One region of the Motilimonas thetidivivens genome, then DNA from elsewhere that is predicted to be linked to it. Evidence: predicted binding sites of a transcription regulator. Region 1 holds the regulator's gene; the other holds the start of a gene.
The links. Region 1 encodes FliA, which starts transcription of late flagellar genes. Its sites were predicted from a motif close to CTAAAGNTNNNNNNNNNNNNGCCGATA; they were not measured.
Positions count from the first base shown of each region.

Region 2: a site for FliA is predicted at 3,229-3,255, ahead of cobU (bifunctional adenosylcobinamide kinase/adenosylcobinamide-phosphate guanylyltransferase). Genes of this name have one in related genera too.

Region 1 covers NZ_JBKFDK010000001.1:88,144-102,651, reverse strand. Annotated here, with positions in the region: gene ACK8OT_RS00505 (chemotaxis protein CheW) at 1-238, opposite strand, end outside; gene ACK8OT_RS00500 (chemotaxis protein CheW) at 349-1,299, opposite strand; gene ACK8OT_RS00495 (ParA family protein) at 1,397-2,182, opposite strand; gene ACK8OT_RS00490 (flagellar motor protein MotB) at 2,187-3,137, opposite strand; gene ACK8OT_RS00485 (flagellar motor protein) at 3,140-3,892, opposite strand; gene ACK8OT_RS00480 (protein-glutamate methylesterase/protein-glutamine glutaminase) at 3,892-5,043, opposite strand; gene ACK8OT_RS00475 (chemotaxis protein CheA) at 5,066-7,156, opposite strand; gene ACK8OT_RS00470 (protein phosphatase CheZ) at 7,166-7,918, opposite strand; gene cheY (chemotaxis response regulator CheY) at 7,928-8,311, opposite strand; gene ACK8OT_RS00460 (RNA polymerase sigma factor FliA) at 8,416-9,132, opposite strand; gene ACK8OT_RS00455 (MinD/ParA family ATP-binding protein) at 9,125-9,997, opposite strand; gene flhF (flagellar biosynthesis GTPase FlhF) at 10,002-11,405, opposite strand; gene flhA (flagellar biosynthesis protein FlhA) at 11,424-13,526, opposite strand; gene flhB (flagellar biosynthesis protein FlhB) at 13,668-14,508, opposite strand, start outside.
Region 2 covers NZ_JBKFDK010000026.1:14,724-20,710, reverse strand. Annotated here, with positions in the region: gene ACK8OT_RS16505 (ABC transporter permease) at 1-1,029, opposite strand, end outside; gene ACK8OT_RS16500 (ABC transporter substrate-binding protein) at 1,144-2,814, opposite strand; gene cobU (bifunctional adenosylcobinamide kinase/adenosylcobinamide-phosphate guanylyltransferase) at 3,338-3,898, shown strand; gene cobO (cob(I)yrinic acid a,c-diamide adenosyltransferase) at 3,927-4,532, shown strand; gene ACK8OT_RS16485 (cobalamin-binding protein) at 4,532-5,425, shown strand; gene ACK8OT_RS16480 (TIGR02285 family protein) at 5,433-5,987, opposite strand, start outside.

The DNA.
Region 1 (14,508 bases):
AAGGACATAAACCAAAGCGTGAACGTGTATCGATGACGGTAACCACATTACCACGAAGATTAATGATACCCAGTACATAATCAGGAGCGCCCGGAACCGGAGCAATTTCGGTGTAACGTAACACCTCTTGTACCTGCATTACATTAATGCCGTAAGTTTCATTCTCTAACTGAAACGTGACCCATTGTAATACTTCATCTTCAGATACACTTTCAGCTACATTTCGTTGTTCACTCATCCGCTTTCCCTCTAACCTAGAATATCGTTACCTAACATAAAATTAGCACGACACTGATAATAATGATGTAAAAACTCATCCGTTATACAAAATATTTGATAAAAAACCGTTTAGACGCCTTCTATGTTCACACCGCGCGATAATAACTTCACTAATTCACTGACATGCAGCAAAGCGCACATCTTCTTTTTAACCATGCCGGCGAGCCAAGGCCGTTTACCCTCTTGATTGCGCCACTTAACCTGATCTTTGGTTAGTTTTTCTGTGCCTATTAAATTACAGCAACTTAACCCCCACTGAGTATCCCCCAATAAGATAAGATACTTATAATCAACCTCATCCGGAGCGTTGTCGGTCATCACCCATTTTGCTGTGTCGACAACATTCAGCTTTTTCTCGCGCTGGGTCATGATCCCTGAAAACCAAGGCGGCTTACCAAAGATACTGGTGACGTTATCGATTTTGTGGATCCCTCCCAACTCCGTCAACAGCACAGCAAAAGATATGCCTGCAACTTCAAAAAATAGTGCTTGAAACTCATCTTCTGGCTCAATATTTCGCCAACCCGATTGCATGTTGGGCGGTACAGCTTCTTGAGTCGCGACTTGGGTTGCTATCTCTTCCTCTTGTACCTCAATTACCTCAGGCTCAGGCTCAGCAAAGACAAGTTCATCGGGTAATACTGCACCAATAGAAACTAAGCTACCTAGCTGGTCATCCACTTCTTCCAGTAATGAATCAACGGATAATGAAGGCAATGGCTCAGCCTGAATGAGCGGCTGCAGTTCAGGCTCAGCTGGCTTAGCCACATTATCAAGCAATCGCTGAATATGTGCTTCTGAGCGAGCTCCAGGGGCGGCATGCCTAGCAACATCGACCGGGCTAGGCGCTAGATAAGTAGTGGCAACAGTGCTAGTCGGTTCGACTTGGGATGGCAACGCCGAAGACGGAAAACCAGCCTCAGGGGCAGTATCAGAAGCGGAGTTGGATTCTGTTTTAGGCTCATCCAATAGCGCAGCAAAATAGCGCTCCATTGCATCTTCATTGGGCAAACGACTCATCTTTTTAGCCTAGTTCCTTTCATTCATAGAGCATCATCTCAATTGTTATGACAAAACGCCAGTCAAGCACTGCTAGCGCAGCAAATACTCATCCGAACTACTTTGCTTGTTCTTTGTTTTCTAATTGTTGTAAATGGTTAAGTAAGGTTTCATAGGCAAAAACCCCTCGGCAATTACGTGAATAAGCCGATGGCGGTATGTGTTTTAAACTTGCGTCTCTGAATTTAGTATCAATCGGGATCACCGAATTCCAAGCATCGGTTGGATGCTTATCTTTGATTGCTTGTAAGGTGCTTAACGACGCCTTAGTTCGCTTATCAAACATGGTCGGGATAACACAATATTTGAATGGTTTTGGTCTTGAACGCTGCATAATATTAAAGGTACGGATCATGCGTTCAAGCCCTTTCAATGCAAGAAACTCTGTTTGCACCGGCACCAAGATACGACTACACGCGGCAAGCGCATTAACCATCATCACACCTAATACGGGAGGACAATCAATTAACACATAGTCATAATCATTCTTAACCTGATCTAAGGCGCGTTTTAAAAATAACCCCATGCCTTCTCGATTCCCCAGCACCCTGTCTAAGGTAGCTAAGGCCATATTGGCGGGAATAATATCTAAACCTTCAAATGGCGTTTTTAAGGTATAACGTAGTACGGCCTCTCTGCTGGGTGAAGGTGTTTGAAATAATTCATACAGAGTGCCGTCGATTAAATCTGAGTCATAACCGAGATAACTGGTCAATGATGCATGAGGGTCGGTATCAATCAGTAATACCCTATGACCTCGCTCCGCTAGTAAACCAGCAAGTGAGATCACAGTTGTGGTTTTACCTACACCACCCTTTTGATTTGCAACTGTCCAAACGATCAAAGTGCTATTCCTGTCTTGTGGTAATTCGTAAGCCGCCGTTGGGCAGCTCAACCTCGATTATTTTACTCTCTTCGCTGTTATCGGCCGCTTCTTCTGAAAGTATAGGTTCATCAGTCGCTTCAGGAGGAGTTTCGGCTGCAAAAATCACATCTTGTGGCACTGGCTCGTAGGCATATTTTGACAAAGCGATAACCACGCGGCGATTTTTCCGGCGTCCTTCTTCCGTAGTATTGCTGGCAACGGGGTAATACTCGCCATACCCTTCCACAGCTAACCTTGCTGGATTAACCCCATCAGCTTCAAGCAAACGTAATATACTGGTGGCGCGCGATACAGACAGTTCCCAATTTGAAGTAAACACTTCGGTATTAATGCCTTGGTCGTCGGTGTAACCTCTTACTCGAAGGTAATTACTCACCGGTGTTAAGATGGCTGCAATCCGGCTGATTAACTCTCTGGATGCCAATGACACTTGTGCGCTACCACTTGGAAAAATCAAGCCACTGCTAATGTCTATGGTTAACCAATCACCATCTAAGGTGACACTCGCCTGACCATTTTCCAACTCTTTTAACAAACTCTCATTTAATTCCGTTTCAAGCGAGGTTAAAGGAGCCCCCAACTTGTTGCGGTCTAAGTTAGATAAGTCCTGTCCACCATCGACGACCGAGCCGGCATCTTCAAGTAATCCAGCGCCTTGTTCTTGGATTATTTCATCGGCTTCATTATCCAAAATACCTTCGGTATCTGAAACGTCTACATGCTTGGAAAACTCTTTAGTCGCCGTGTAGAAGTTCTCGATAACAACCTTGTACTTATCTTCATTTACCGAGGCCGCTGCATAAAGAACAACAAACAGAGCAAACATTAAGGTCATATAATCTGCATAGGAAACCAACCAACGTTCGGTATGATTGTGCTCTGGAATATGTTTTTTCTTTGCGCGCCTAGCCATGATTAATGGCTCTCAGTAGCAAAAGACTCTAGACGTCGTTCAATGACAAGGGAGTTTTCTCCATTGACGATAGCAACGAGCCCCTCAATCGTCATTTCATAATAAAGGGTTTGTTTGTAGTTAAGTGCACGCAACTTATGGCAAATAGGCAAAAAAACAAAGTTGGCAAAGCCCACACCGTAAATAGTTGCAACAAAGGCAGCGGCAATACCTCGTCCTAATACACTAGGATCATCAATATGAGACATGGCTTGAATCAATCCCAACACCGCCCCTATGATGCCTACCGTTGGGCTATAGCCGCCCATGGCTTCATAAACCTTAGCGCTGCGCTCGTAATATTCTTGTTTTAGATCGACTTCTTGCTCTAGAACACTGCGTAAGGTGATGGCGTCAACGCCATCGACTATCATCGACAATCCCTTACTGGTAAATCGATCCAGCTTTTTATCATCTATAGCAGCTTCGAGCGCCAAAAAGCCTTGGGTACGCGCGGTGCTCGCCCATTGCTTTAACTTCGCCATTTGTCCCTTTACCGGTAATACAGGCGGCGTAATTAGTTGAGGAAGCAGGCGTATCGCATGGCTAAATTGATCCGCCGTTGATTGGAACAAGACGGCGCCAATGGTTCCACCAAAAACGATCACAAAAGCAGCCAAGTTGAGGAGAAATGAAAGTGATCCGCCAGTGATCGACTCTGCGATGATAAGTGAGGCGAATGCCAAAAATAGACCAAACAACCCCAAAATATCCATTAGGTAAATTCCGTCATTATCCTAGCTGCCACCCGATCAAGAGGCAAAGATTCAGATGCAATGCCCTCTTTTGCGACCGCTTGCGGCATACCATAAACAACACAAGACTTTTCGTCCTGAGCCCAAATCGTTGCGCCCATGTTTTTCAACATGCGTCCGCCATCACGCCCGTCGGCCCCCATACCCGTTAACACAATCGCTAGTACTTTGCTTTGGTAAAGTTTTGCTAACGAGGCAAAGGTAATATCAACACAAGGCTTGTAATTCACCTTGTCATTGCCTTCCACAATGCGAATTCGTGCACTAGCACCTCGGCCTTCGACTAACATCTGCTTACCACCAGGGGCTAGATAGGCCTGCCCTTTAACGATGGGATCACCGTCTTGCGCCTCTTTGACTTTGATTTTACAAAGCGAGTTTAATCGAGCCGCAAAAGCCGCGGTAAATGTCGCAGGCATATGTTGGATCAATAAAATGGGCAAAGGGAAGTTTGCCGGTAGCTCAGTCAACACGGTCTGAAGTGCCACTGGGCCACCCGTTGACGTGCCGATAGTAAGGATATCGTAACTTTTACCGGTACGCTTAAAATGACTCGCAGGTGCAGCAGTAGGCTTAACTGGCGCGGTTGACGCTGAGGTGACAGCGCGAGCAGTCGGACTAGGGCGAACTGGAGCTCTTTCCAATGTCGGCCTTGCAGCTGATGTGCTCTGGCCCAAGGGCGCTTTCGCGATGGATGGACGCGGGCTAAAAACACGACGACGCGCAATCGCTTTAACACGTTGCTGCAACGTCTTAGTCGCTTCATCTTTGTCGCGAGCTATGTCTTCAAATTTCTTTGGTAAGAAATCCAATGCTCCCGCCTCAAGGGCTTCTAATGTTGCCGTTGCCCCTTGATGCGTTAACGAAGAGAACATTAAAATTGGCGTTGGCGTCGTAGCCATTATTTCGCGCACAGCTGAAATGCCATCTAAAACAGGCATTTCAATATCCATGGTGATCACATCGGGTCGAAGGCGCTGCGTCATTTCAACAGCTTCTTTGCCATTTTTGGCGGTATCGATTACCTCAAGTAATGGATCTTGGTTAATTATTTCACTTACTCGTCTTCGAAAGAAGCTCGAGTCATCTACCACTAAAACCTTAATTGACATCTACCTTCTCAACTTCGAAGTGTTATGCGTAATGCTTTAATAAGCTTGGAATATCTAAAATCAACGCGATACCACCATCACTGGTGATCGTTGCTCCAGCCATACCCGGTGTGCCTTGCAGTAAATCATCAAGTGCTTTGATAACCACCTCTTCTTGGCCAATTAGACTATCAACGACAAAGCCGACTTGTTTCATACCGAGTTGAACTATAACTACATGCCCCAAACCATCTCGTTTTTGCTTACTTGGCGCACCGCCACGAATCAACCAATCCTGTAGATAAAATAACGGTATCGCTTTGTCTCTGACGATCACGGTTAATTGACCATCAACAACATTAGTTTTTCTTAAATCTAGGTGGAAAATTTCATTAACATTAGTCAAAGGCAGCGCAAATGTTTGCTTGCCCACCAAGACCATCAAGGTTGGTAAAATGGCTAGGGTCAAGGGCACTTTGATCTCTAGTCGAGTACCTGTGCCTAGATTTGAATCAATATGAATAGCCCCATTTAACTGGGTTATACTGGTTTTCACCACATCCATGCCCACGCCACGACCAGAAATATCAGATATTTCGACTTTGGTTGAGAAACCCGGAGCAAAAATCAGGTTGTAGGCTTCGGTATTAGACATTCTGGCGGCAGTATCCGGATCAAGAATACCTTTATTAATGGCGATATTTTTTAACTTTTCAGCATCCATGCCCGCACCATCATCCTGAATAACTAACAGAATATGGTCACCTTCTTGCGATGCTGACAAGACGATTTGGCCAAGACGAGGCTTGCCATTTTGCTCACGCACATCAGGCATTTCAATACCATGGTCAACCGCATTTCGCACTAAGTGAACTAACGGGTCGGCCAAGGCCTCTACTAAGTTTTTATCTAAATCGGTATCTTCACCTTCAAGGGTTAGGTTGATTTCTTTTTTCAAGGTTCGCGCTAAATCACGAACCACTCGAGGGAATCGACCAAACACTTTTTTGATGGGCTGCATGCGGGTTTTCATTACCCCACCTTGCAGATCGGCAGTCACGACATCTAAATTCGCAACCGCTTTAGCCATGGCTTCGTCAGAACTATTAATGCCTAAGCTCACTAAGCGATTTCGCACTAATACCAACTCGCCGACCATATTCATGATTTCGTCTAAGGTTCGCGTATCCACACGTACCGTCGATTCAGCTTGCGCGGGGGCTGGCGCTCTACCGGCCGCGGCTTTTTCAACCGGTGCTTTTGCTGCGGCTGGAGCTGGTGCAGGGGGTGGTGTAACAGGAGTAACAGCTTTAGGCTCAGACACAGGGGCTGGCGGCGTGGGTGCTGCTGGCTTAACTTCCGCAACCGTTGGGCTCTTGCCACTGCCATGTAATTCATCGAGCAAGCGCTCAAATTCATCATCGTCTATCAAGCCATCATCGGCCGCAGGTGCTGGGCTAACCGCTTTGTGTTGCCCCTTACCATGAAGTTCATCGAGTAAAGACTCAAACTCATCATCGGTAATATCACCCGAGCTGACTGCCGGAGCTGGAGCTGCTGCGGCAGTAGGGCTTTTGGCTCCGTGCAACTCATCAAGTAAGCGCTCAAATTCATCTTCTGTAATTTCATCGATGCCCGATTCAACTGAACTTTCTGGCTCGCTAACAGCCGCAGGTTCAATGACAGGAGCAGGTTCAGGAGCGACAACTGGAGCAACAGGCTCTTCAGGAGCAGGCTCAGCACCAGCAGGAAGACTTAATTTATGCAGCGCATGGATTATTTCAGGAGGAGCAGGAGTCAGGGGCTCACGAGCTTGGACTTGAGCAAACATTTCATTAATGCTATCCAAGGCTTGTAGTATAACATCCATTAATTCAGAATCGACTGCTCGTCCACCGTTACGTAACGTGTCAAACACGTTTTCTGCACCATGACAGCAATCAACCAACTCGGTAAGAGAAAGGAAGCCCGCGCCCCCTTTTACGGTGTGGAATCCACGAAAAATCGCATTTAACAGGTTGCTATCATCAGGTTGCTTTTCCAAATCAACCAGCTGCTCAGATAGTAGCTCCAATATTTCGGCTGCTTCTACTAAAAAGTCCTGTAAAATGTCTTCATCGACCTCAAAGCCCATGCGCTACTCCTAGAATCCTAAACTCGATAACAAGTCGTCTACGTCATCTTGACCCGAAACCACATCATCCCTTGTTTCTGGGTTCATAATGGGGCCTTCAGCCTCAATTCCAGATGAACGAGGGGCTTCGGCTTGTTCTTGTTTTGGTTTGCGTTCAATTTCACCAAACATCGTTAGCATTTCGACTAACTTAACTTCCACTTCTTGTACTAGCGCTATTACCCGCCGAATCATTTGACCCGTTAAGTCTTGGAAGTCTTGGGCCATTAGAATTTCGGTTAACAACTGCCTCAACTTATCGGCATCTTGTTCCGAATCCTTAAGGATCTTGTCAAGTTTGTGACACAGCTCCTTAAACTCAACCAACTCTATCTCGCGGTTCATCAAACTATTCCAACCGGGTAGAACTTGTTGAATATTCTCATTTAATCTATCAGCAAGGGGCAAACTCTCATCCACGGCATCCATGGTTCGATTCGCCGCCTTGTCTGTCATTTCGATAACATAGCTGAGCCTGTCTTTCGCATCAGGGATTTCACTATTCGCCAATTCCGATAACCGGTTGTCATTTTGAAACTCAACCAAAGAGTTATGCAATTGACGAGTCAACAGGCCCACTTGTTCAAACAAATCACTGTTAGTAGGATCAGACAACGCACCAGAAATCAAAGAATTTGCTTGCTCAACCTCGCCAAGCTCCAGTAGTTCCACTAAATGCCGTGCTTGCTCAAGCGAAAGCAAAGCTCCGTTGGTGTCTGTCATCACGCCTCCTTATTGAAGCCGTTCAAAAATTTTATCGAGCTTCTCTTTTAAGGTTGCTGCAGTAAAAGGCTTAACGATATAGCCATTAACACCAGCTTGAGCAGCTTCAATGATCTGTTCACGCTTAGCTTCTGCGGTTACCATTAACACAGGCAAATGACGTAGGTTTTCGTCTTTGCGAACCTCTTTTAATAGGTCGATACCTTGCATTCCCGGCATATTCCAGTCAGTAACTAGAAATTCAAAGTCGCCATTTTTAAGCATCGGCAGTGCAGTACTACCATCATCTGCTTCATGGGTATTATTGAAGCCAAGATCGCGTAATAGGTTTTTGATTATTCTTCGCATCGTTGAGAAATCATCAACGATTAGAATTTTCATATTTTTATCCAACTTAATCTCCTTAAATGGCAGTTGGTTTGAACTCAACTCTTTGTGCTGAAATGTTATTTAGGCAACTAAAACCAGTATAGTTACATTTATGCCACAGTGACATGCTATCTTTGCCAATCAGTCATTCTCCCCTTAAGACGGTGGATGGCTTGACTGTGAATTTGGCTGACGCGCGATTCACTGACATCTAACACTTCACCAATTTCGCGTAAATTTAGCTCTTCATCATAATATAAAGATAATACAAGGGCTTCGCGTTCGGGTAAGGATTTTATACAAGTTGCGAGGTGATGCTGAAATTTTTCTTCATAAACACCATCAAGTGGTGAATTATCGAGCAATTCAACCGCTCCTACGCTGTCTTGTCCTGCTCCCAAGTCTTCTATGCCGATTAATTTGCCGCTGTTTACTTCACGTAGCATGGTGTGATACTCATCAAGAGACACCCCTAACCTAGCGGCAATATCGGCGTCTTTGGCGTCAATGCCTAACTCTTTTTCAACTTGATCTATCGCCTGAGCGATCATTCGGCTGTTTTTATGAACGCTACGAGGGACCCAATCTCCACGGCGCATTTCGTCTAACATCGCGCCGCGAATACGAATGCCTGCGAAGGTTTCAAAGCTAGCTCCTTTACTAGCGTCAAAGTTCTTACTGGCTTCAAGTAAACCAATCAAGCCAGCTTGAGTTAAATCTTCTACCAACACGCTAGCAGGTAAACGTGCAAGTAGGTGATGCGCAATCCGTTGCACTAGAGGTCCATAACGTTCAACCAGTTCATTCGGCTGAACTTGACTGGTGTAAGCGTGGACTTTATTCACTTATCTTCTCTCTGCTTTCGGCGCTACTATCTAATAGCTTCTCAATGAAAAACTCTAGGTGGCCACCGGGCTGATTGGGCACAGGCCATGTCACCGCTTTACTCGATAACGCTCTAAAGGCTAACGATGAAGGCGACTTTGGAAACGCTTCTACGACGAGCTTTTGCTTCCGTACCGATTGACGAACGTTGTTGTCAAAAGGAATACAAGCAACTAATTCAAGGGCAGTATCTAAAAATCTATCCGTCACACGCGTTAGTTTAGAAAATAGCTCCTGTCCTTCGCGTAAGCTACGTACCATGTTCGCTACAATTTTGAAATGAAATACGCCGTATTGGGTACTGAGTAACTTGATCAAGGCGTAGGCATCGGTGATTGAGGTTGGCTCATCACACACCACTACCACAATATCTTGCGCGGCACGGGCAAAACTAAGCACCATGTCTGAAATACCGGCTGCGGTATCAACCAACAGCACATCGATGGGAGTTTGCAGTTCACTAAACGCACGGATCAAACCTGCATGCTCGGCTGGGGTTAGCTCCACCATCGACTTAGTTCCGGAGGTAGCAGGGATAATTTTCATCCCTTGCGGCGCATCTATGATGACTTCGTCTAAGGTACATTCTCCGGATAAAACATGGGAAAGGTTTTTGGTGACACGCAAGCCAAGTAACACGTCGACATTGGCCAAACCTAAGTCAGCGTCTAATACCAAAACACGTTTTCCTTGAGCTGCCAGTGATGCGGCCAAGTTTAAGGTCACATTGGTTTTACCCACACCGCCTTTACCGCCGGTCACAGTGATCACTTTTACTTTATTATTTTTCATCATTCGCAGCCCACTCGCCTGATCAGTTAACATGGTTTTATTCATAATACTCCGAGGTGTGGCAGTCATCTGCTTCGCTATACCATTGATGTTGGTCTTTTGCCATTTCTTGTTCCATTAAACGCAAGGCACTGGATACCATGTATTTTGCGTTTGCAATTTTTATATCTTCGGGCACCCGTTGGCCATCCGTTATATATGAGATAGGTAAAGCATGTTTAATTGTAACACTTAGTATTTCCCCCAGACTCAAACTTTCATCTAGTTTCGTGAGAATACAACCAGATAACGGAATTTTTCTAAAATGTTCGATGGCTTCTTGTACAACTCGACGCTGCGATGTCGCTGGGATCACTAAAAAGCTACGGATCCTAACGCGAGAGTTTTTCATTAAGGTTTCTAATTGCTCTGAAAGCCTAACGTCTCGCTGTCCCATACCAGCGGTATCAATCAGCACTAAACGCTTAGTGCGCATTTGATACAAGATTTCTGAAAGCTCATCGGCATCTTTAGCAACGCGCACCGCACAGCCTAATATTTTACCGTAAGTGGCTAGCTGCTCGTGGGCCCCTATTCGATAGGTATCGGTGGTAATCAGACCGACTTGCTCAGCACCATGCTCCATCGCGAAACGCGCCGCTAGTTTGGCAATCGTCGTCGTTTTACCAACGCCAGTCGGACCAAGTAATGCCACCGCGCCGCCCAGTTTTAAAATTTCGTTTTCACCAATGGCGACTTGGTCTTCAAGCAGCTGGGACAAATACTGCTGCGCTTCATATGGTGTACAGCTTTCTGGAATACAGCTCGCTAATTGATCGGCAATATCATCCGAAAAGCCTGACTTATTGAGCCATTTAATTAACATAGCGCGAACCGGCTCTTTACGCTCGAGCTCCTGCCACATTAACCCTGAAACTTGATGCTCCAATAACTTGCGCAGCGAGGCCATTTCTTCACGCATGGCTTCTAACACTTTGTCATCTTTACTAACATGACTCGTGGGTGTGGCTCGCGCTCGAGTAGGCGCGGCTTTAGGTTTCGGTGCTTGCCAATTTTCTTGTTCCATTAACGTCGCTGGCTGATTGGCCTTACGCACGGGCGTTGGCTTACCTTGTTTAGCCAGTAAGGCTGATAAGGAATCCGCTAAGTGTTGACCCGATTTCGCATTAATGGTTTTTGCTTGTTGCTGAGCGGCTTGCGTCGTCGGCTGGGCTGCGCTACGAGCGCGATTTGATAATACAACGCTGTCTTCTTTTAAGTCGCTATGGCTCTTAGCCGCAGGTTTCACTTCAGATGCCGCTTGATAATCAACGGCCGCAACGATTTCAATGCCACCGGTGACTTTTTTATTTGACATAATGACGGCATCTGGCCCTAAGATTTCTTTCACCTCAGCCAGCGCAGCACGCATATCTTTTGCAAAAAAACGTTTAATTTTCATACTGCTGTCTCCTGTCGGTTATTGCCCGACAGAGTTAACTATTCTAATTTGCTTATCTTCCGGTACTTCTTGATAACTCAGTACCTGTAAGCTAGGAATGGTATTTTTAACAAACTTAGCCAAGGTTGTTCGCAACACGCCCGACGTTAGCAAAACAGCAGGTTGACCTGCAAGCTCTTGCTGTTGAGAGGCTTCAAATAATGCGTTCTGGATCCGCTCTGCGAGCCCTGGCTCAATACCTGCCCCATCGCTACCACCTGCCTGTATCGAGTTATGCAAAATTTGCTCCAACTCTGGCGAAAGCGTAATAACTGGGATTTCTGACTCGGCTCCGACAATATTTTGACTGATCATGCGTTTTAGTGCGATACGACATGCAGCGGTTAATACCTCTGCATCTTGGCTCTTCACGCCATAATCCGACAATGTTTGCACTATAGTCCGGATATCCCTGATCGGCACCCCTTCATTTAGTAAGCTTTGTAATACTTTGACCACAACCCCGAGCGGTAAAATATCCGGCACTAGCCCTTCTACTAGTTTAGGATGACTTTTGGCTAGTAAGTCGAGAAGATTTTGCACTTCTTCATGACCGAGTAATTGCGCGGCGTGATTTGTCAGTAACTGACTGAGGTGCGTGGCGACGACCGTCGCAGCATCAACCACGGTATAACCCATGGCTTGAGCATGTTCACGCTGACTTGGTGAAATCCATAAGGCGTCCAATTGGAACGCGGGCTCAATAGTGGGGGTTCCCTCTACTGTACCAAACACTTGCCCAGGATTTATCGCCATTTCCTTGTCATGAAACACTTCGGCTTGACCACTGGTCACACCCATTAACGAAATACTGTAATAGCTAGGTGGTAAGTCTAAGTTGTCGCGAATATGTACAGGTGGCACTAAAAAACCAAGCTCTTGCGATAACTTTTTCCGCACCCCTTTGATCCGCTCAAGTAATTCACCACCTTGGCTTTTATCAACCAAAGGAATAAGGCGATAGCCTACTTCAAGGCCAATGGTATCAACTGGTTGTACATCATCCCAGCCCAGCTCCTTGGTCTGCACCGCGGGATTGCTATTGGCTATATTTTTCTCGGATTCTGCCAGCGCTGTAGCCGCTTGCGATTTTTGCTTCTTCATTATCCAATAGGTGCCACCAGCAGCACATAAGCCCAAGGATAAAAATGCAAAATGAGGCATGCCGGGCACCAACCCCATTACAATTAAAATACCGGAAGTAATCATCAAGGCTTTAGGATTACTAAACATTTGCCCTATCACCTGCTCACCCATATCCTCAGAGCGGTTTTCACGGGTTACGGTGATAGCAGCAGCAATCGATAATAACAGTGATGGAATTTGCGCAACCAAGCCATCACCTATGGTTAATAAGGTATATATTTCCGCAGCGTCTCTAAAGCTCAAACCATGTTGCGCCATGCCTATGATGAAGCCGCCGATGATATTAATAAACAAGATCAATATACCGGCAATTGCATCCCCTTTTACGAACTTACTTGCACCGTCCATGGAGCCGTAAAAGTCTGCTTCACGGGTTACTTCTTCACGTCTTAATCTTGCTTGTTCTTGATCTATCATGCCGGCATTTAAATCGGCATCAATCGCCATTTGTTTACCCGGCATCGCATCTAAGGTAAACCGTGCACTTACTTCAGAAATACGCCCAGCACCCTTAGTGACAACCACGAAGTTAATGATCATTAAGATCAAAAATACAATTAAACCTACCGCATAGTTGCCGCCGATGACTACCGAGCCAAAGGCCGCAATCACATTACCCGCGGCGTCTCCTCCTTGATGGCCTTCAAGTAATACCACGCGCGTTGATGCCACGTTAAGTGCTAAACGTAATAAGGTTGCAATCAGCAACACGGCGGGGAATGAAGCGAAATCTAACGGGCGTTTGGTGTAGATAGCCACCAACAGCACAACCAAAGCAAGGGCAATATTAAACGAAAACAGGATGTCGAGTAAGAAGGCAGGCATAGGCAATACAACCATGCCAAGGGTAGCAAGCACCATGACAGGCGCACCAACCCCTTTGATCAGTTTATCTCGTTGTTGCCAGAAGCCGGCTAAATTGGACTTTAAATTCATTCACATAATTCGACAAAAAAATGACGCTTTAACCCTATGCAATAACCGCGCCTATTGCAATACGCCGTCACGCAAAGTTAGCGGAGCAATCAACGAAACTTGGTCAGCGGTCAAATAATTAGATCAGGCTAGCAATTGAGGCTAGTAATTAAAGCCTTCAGGCATATCAAATTCTTTAGGCAATGCTGTCGGTCGTTTACCGCGTCCTTTACGGTATTGCTCTAATTGGAATATATAAGCCAGAATTTGCGCAACGGCAACAAACAGCTCATGGGGGATTTCTTGTTCCAGTTCCGTGGTGTGGTATATAGCGCGACAAAGCTGCGGCGAGCTCATGACGGGCACTTCATATTCACGGGCGATTTCACGAATTTTCAAGGCTATTTGATCCACCCCTTTAGCAACCACTCGCGGTGCGCCGCCATTGGCAGGATCATATTTTAGCGCAACCGAGAAATGGGTTGGGTTAGTAACAATAACATCGGCGTTAGGCACCTCTCCCATCATACGACGCTGCGCTGCTTCCATTTGTAAACGGCGAATGCGTCCTTTTACTTCAGGTTTACCCTCTTGATCTTTATGCTCGTCCTTCACTTCTTGCTTGGTCATTTTAAGTTGCTCTTTGTGATGCCAAAGTTGATAAGGCACATCAACAACCACGATCACTAATAAGGAAACGCATAAAATCAAGAACATCCAAAGCAACATATCCAATGCAGCTTCAACACTCGAGCCTAAGGGGGTTGAACTGAGTACCAAGATATCAGCAAAGCTATAAGTTAAAATGCCCCAAACACCACAGCCTACCACGCTCACTTTTAAGATAGACTTCAGTAATTCAATCCAACCTTGGCTGCCAAACATGCGTTTAAAGCCTGCAAGGGGGCTCATTTTGCTTAGTTTAGGCAACATTACTTCACTGCTGTAATTTATACCACCAATCGCAATCGTGCCCACCACACCGGCAAGAAATAACGCCACT
Region 2 (5,987 bases), on a different contig from region 1:
CCACGATGAAAGCCAATTACTGAATTGCCAACGTGTCGGTAGCGCATCTGGAAAGCGCCACTGGGCGGTAAATGACCACAATATTAGCACGATAAAACTTAGGCCAATGGCCAGCACAAACAGCCAAGCTAAAGGCTTTGCTAAACGGTTCAATGGCTGTAATAGAGACGTGCGTTTGCCATTGCAACACCATTGAGAGCAGAATTTACTGGTCGCTTTGGCTAATCCTAGCATCAGCGCAATTGAGCCAAGATTGATAGCGAGCAGCCAAAGTGCCCCTGCAGCCCCTTGCAGCCTAAGTGTGATATTGGCGTCGTTAAACCAAGATAAGATCAACACTGACAGGGTCGGAGGCGATGACGGCCCTAAAATAAGGCTGACATCAACCGCACTTAAAGACCAAGCTAAAACCGCGCACAGGGGCAGTTTTAATTGGGCTATCAGCTGCGGAAAAATGAGCTTTAACCAAGCTGCGGCATGGGTGTAGCCCATACTATTGGCCAACATCAGAGTGGGGCGGATGGCGACTTGTTTGGCGGCAGAAATAAGCATCAGCAGTAAAAAGGGAACCTCTTTGAGTACCATTACTAACACCAATGACAAGCCATGGGGGTCTTGCGTGGTTTGCCAGTTTGGCGGGTAGTCAAAACCCGTTAGCTCGGGTGAAACTAGCCTCAAAAGCCAGCCCGAGGGGGCAATTAAAAAACCTAATCCAACCGCCATGGCCGCATGGGGAATCGCCAGAATGGGGCTTAAACTCAAACTCAGCCATTGCCATTTGGGGTTAAGGTAGAATTTGGCAAATAAAAGTAAGGCGATAGCAAGGGACAAAAAAGTACTTAACCAACCTACTTGTAAGCTAACTCGGGTCGCGGCCATGGTTGTAGGGTGTTGCCAAAATTGACTAAAGGCGGCGAAAGAAAACTGCTCAGCACCCAGTGCGGGAAGATAATTAAATGCGGGTAATACGGTGCCAATCAAACCGGCAAAGATAGGTAACATGAACACAGCGACAAATACGCTGGTCATTGCAAGGGGTATCAAGGCCAACAGGGGTTGTCTAAAAATGAGTTATTCCTGCGGTTACGAAGCGATAAGCCAAATAAAACCTGCGCCTTGGCGTGGTCAAGACGCAGAGACTGGTTAGTCTTTATTAACTGGTTTGATATCTAACACATGTAATAAACGTTCAGGTGTATCCGGCCAAACTACAGGGATTGCCTTAGGATTATTCGCGCTAAACCAGCCTTTGAAGCTTACATCGTCATACTGGAAGTTAAAGTTAGAGCTAAACACTGGCATGGTGATTTGGCGCTCGCCGATGTACTGCTCTATGGTGTGCATTATCTCCAGCTTTTTTTGTTCATCAGCTGTTTGGTTGAAAGAATCAATTAACGCATCAAGATCTTTATCAACATAGTGATGACCACCAAAACGCGCTTTGTCCATTTGCTCTGAATGGAAACCCGTATAATAGTAACGATGCGGGTTAGCACCCGCGAAGTAGTTGGTAAAGGCGGCATCAAAGTCAGCGCTTTTTACTCGTTCGTTGAGATCGGCAAAATCAGGGGTACTGACTTTGGCATTGATCCCGATTTTGTTGAGGCCTTCAATGCCAATTTCAACCGTTTGAATATGATCCGACCAGCCTTTGGGAACGAGAATATCAAATTCAATTTTGCTGCCATCTGGGTTTTCTATAAAGCCATCGCCGTCAATGTCACGATAACCCGCACTGGAAAGCATGATTTGTGCGCCCGTTATGTCAAAGGTATTAAATTTGCCGTATTTACTTTTTACGCTGGGATCAGCCCATGCTTTAAACTGATCGCCTAAACCTGAGGGGTATTCGTTCACTGACCAATAGCCAGCGCCTGCAACATTGACAATTTTTTCTCGATCCATCGCCATCGAAAAGGCGCGGCGGAAGTTTATATCGTTAAATGCTTTACGGTTGTTCTCATTCGGGGTTTTAAAGTTAACCATGAATGACGCCGAGCCGGCAGCAGGGAACCAATATTTGGTGCTTGAGTTCTTGCTTAATAGCACTTCCTCGATATTTGGAATAAATGAGGATGTCCAGTCTAGCCTGCCCTTAATGGCCGCCGCGAGGAGCTGCTTGTTGTTTTGAATGATAGGGCTTTTTAAACAATCAATGTCTAAATTGGCATTGTCATAGTAATACGGGTTGCGACATTGGGTATAAACCTGCCAAGAAAAAACTTCAACCTCGGTAAATGGGCCGGTACCCACTGGGCTTTCGTTTTTAAAGGCCACTAAATCGCCGGCTTTAGAGAATATGTGTTTAGGGACGATAGGCGCACGAACAATTTGCGTATCGATGCCGGTATTAACGCGAGTTAGCTTAACCTCAACTTTGTAATCAGACAGTTTATGAACGCTTAGAATATGGCCAGATAAACCTTGAACATCTGTTTTGCCCCCTTTAGCTGCTTGGTTTAATGAGTAAACCACATCATCAGCGGTAAACGGGGTGCCGTCTGACCATTTCACATCGTCTCGTAATTCAAAGAACAGCGACATTAAATCGTCAGAAAAATAGTGTTTTTTCGCCAACCGGTAATGTGGGGCGCCACCTTTCATTTCATTGAAAATAATTAAAGGCTCATAAATAAACTGCATGGTGGTTGGCAGTTTGTTGGTCGCCGCAAATGGGTTGAAGTTGCGTTGCCAAAGAGGACGAAACTCAGACACAATAGTGAGGGATACCTTGTCAGCTGCACTTGCTACTGGTGCAGTTAAAGACAAAGCAAGAGCAAGTGCAGTAGATAGTTTAGTGATCTTCGCGAGCATTCGAATTCCTTTTGACCCTTAATCGGTGATACAGCAACATTCTCTGATTAGGAGAAATCATCGGTTTTACATAAATAAGCTAAAAGTATTAGCTTAAACCTTATAAATCACACCTAGTAATAATACTAGCCCTAATTGTTGTTTATCGTCTTCTCTGCGATCAATCTCACTGCATTAAGAGCGATTTATCAGTTAGTTATAATGTTTTGTTTGTTTTTTGTAATAAACAAGTTATGGCGTTGTTTTATCAATCAAGCTGTCCCTATAGCTAGGGAGCACCCGTTACAAACTAGCTGTTGTAGAACACAGATTACTGGTTTGGTTGGTAAATGCAAAACAACCCCATAAAATTGCATTACAGCTCAAATTTTAGTGCAAAATTCGACACTTGCGCGATTCAAACAGCATTAAAAATTAATGAAAGATCACATTTATCCGGTAATCAACACTGACGACTAAGATTGTAATTTTGAATTATTGCCGTATCTTATCGCCCTCAATACGGCATAGCGTGATGATTACCATGATAAAACTAATTTTGGGTGGCGCTCGTAGTGGTAAAAGCCGTTACGGCGAACAACTGGCGCTGCAGTCAAAGCACCGCGTGAATGTGCTGGTAACGGCGCAAGTTTATGACCAAGAAATGCAACAACGGGTGGCCGCGCATCGCCAGCAGCGACCGGCCACTTGGCAAACGACGGAAACCCCCTTTGATTTAGGAAACGCGATAACCCAACACCATCAAACGGGAGATTGTTTATTAGTCGATTGCTTAACGCTTTGGGTGACCAATGAGTTGTTACGATTTGACATAGAACATCAAGGCGCCCAACTTAGTCAGCATTGGCAGCAGCAAAAACAGCAGTTGCTGGATGCGTTGGCTTTGGCTAAACAGCAAGACCAGGATAAGCAAGTGGTGGGCGACATCATTTTGGTAAGCAATGAAGTGGGGATGGGGATCGTCCCCATGGGGGCGATTAATCGCCGTTTTGTGGATGAAACAGGCTGGTTACACCAAAGTATCGCGACATTAGCTGACGAAGTGTATTGGGTAGTGGCAGGGTTGCCACAACGCATTAAATAGCCCATTGAGGGATAATTAAGGAATAGACATGACCGATTCAAACGATAAATCACAGCGCCATAAGCAACGCCAACAGCGAATTAAAGAGCAAGTAGACGCTCGTATCGCCAAAGCAACCGATGAAAAAGGTATCTTAATGGTGATCACCGGAAATGGTAAAGGCAAGTCTACTGCCGGCTTTGGTACCGTGGCCCGCGCCGTTGGACACGGTTTAAAGGCGAGCGTAGTGCAATTTATTAAAGGCACTTGGGATTGCGGTGAACGCGATTTGTTGGCGCAGCATGGGGTGGACTTTTATGTAATGGGGACCGGGTTCACTTGGGAAACCCAAGACCGAGAGAAAGACATGCAAGCGGCGGCGCAAGCTTGGGCTGATGCAGAAAAACTACTGCAAGATGACACCATCGATCTAGTGCTGTTAGATGAACTGACATACATGGTGACATACAAGTATCTTGAGCTTGAGCAAGTGTTAACGGCATTACAAAATCGTCCCGAACATCAGCATGTGGTGATCACAGGGCGAGCTTGTCATCGCGGTATTATTGAGATTGCTGACACGGTCAGTGAAGTTCAAAGTATCAAGCATGCCTTTGAAGCCGGCATTAAGGCGCAAAAAGGGTTTGATTATTAATGTTTGTTAGCCAAAGCATCCGCCGAGGTTGGCTGGCGCGGTTATGGGCTTTGCCCTTGGTGCTTGCACCTATGCTGTTGCAAAACGTAGCAGCAGAGCAAACCAAAGAGCCAAACCAGCCGCCCATATCGCGTATTGTCACTTTATCGCCACATTCGGCAGAAATGCTATTTGCTATCGGCCAAGGCCATAAAATTGTTGGCACCACACGGTTTACCGACTATCCAGAGCAGGCCAAATCTATCCCTATTGTGGGCGGATACAATGGCTTGAACATAGAGCAAATAATCGCTCTCAACCCAGATGTGATTATTAGCTGGCGTAGCGGAAACCCAAACCGAGAGCTAAATCAATTAGCTGATTTGGGCTTTAAGCTTGTCGATAGTGATGCTAAAACCTTAGCCGAAGTCGCTGGTGTGATACGCATGTTGGGCGAGTTGACTGGGGCAACAGAGCAAGCCACACAAGTTGCAGACACTTATTTAGCCCAGTTAAATGCGGCAAAAATAAAATACCAAGATGCAGCAAAAGTCAGCGTATTTTATCAGCTTTGGCCCAATCCACTGCGCACGGTTGCTAAAGGCAGTTGGGTACAGCAGTATTTAGATGTCTGCGGTGCGCAAAACCCGTTTTATGATAATCCCGCAGAGTACCCGGTTATCAGTATCGAAAGTGTATTGGCCGCGGCGCCCCAAGCGATAATTACCACTGATGAAGTTGGCCAAACGCCCACCATAGATTGGCAGCAATGGTCTATGTTACCGGCGGTGAAAAACAAAGCCATTATCCAATTGCGAGCTGATTGGGTTCACCGAGCAACGCCGCGCTCTGTGTTAGGTGTCACGCAACTGTGTGAAGCCTTACATCAAGTGCGTGAGCAACAGCTTGGTTAACGCTGCGTTATTTTGCATTATCTGGATAGCTCCAGTTATCGGCATAACTTTGTAGAGGATTATCGGGGTGGCTGTTATAAACCTCATTGATGGCACTGATCACCGCCTTACCTAGCTCATTAGGGGTGCAGCCAATATGTACATTAAGCTGTGCTCCTGACTCTTTAATGGCAACCGAGCCTAATGTCTGTTGGTCAAAGTCTTGCTCTGCTTGTTCATATTGAATAATCCAAGGATATTCAATGATGAAGTCAAGGCGATCCACTAACAGGCGGGTAATATACTGTGAACCAAGGCGATATTGAGTCGAGACCTGCATGCTATCGTGATATTGCAGTAAAATCTCATCACGATTAGCGCCGTAACTGCGCCCAAAAGCAACGGCAAAATTAAGTTTATCAAGATGTTTCATTAGGCTGTGTAAAGAGATAGCTTGCGTTAATGGTTGCCCAACAATGGACTCTAACCTAGCCTGATTTTTTTTCAGATAATACAAGCGATGGGTTGCTAAGGTTTGGATTGGTTCACTAAAGACCAGTAATTTTTCTCGCTCAGGCGTTTT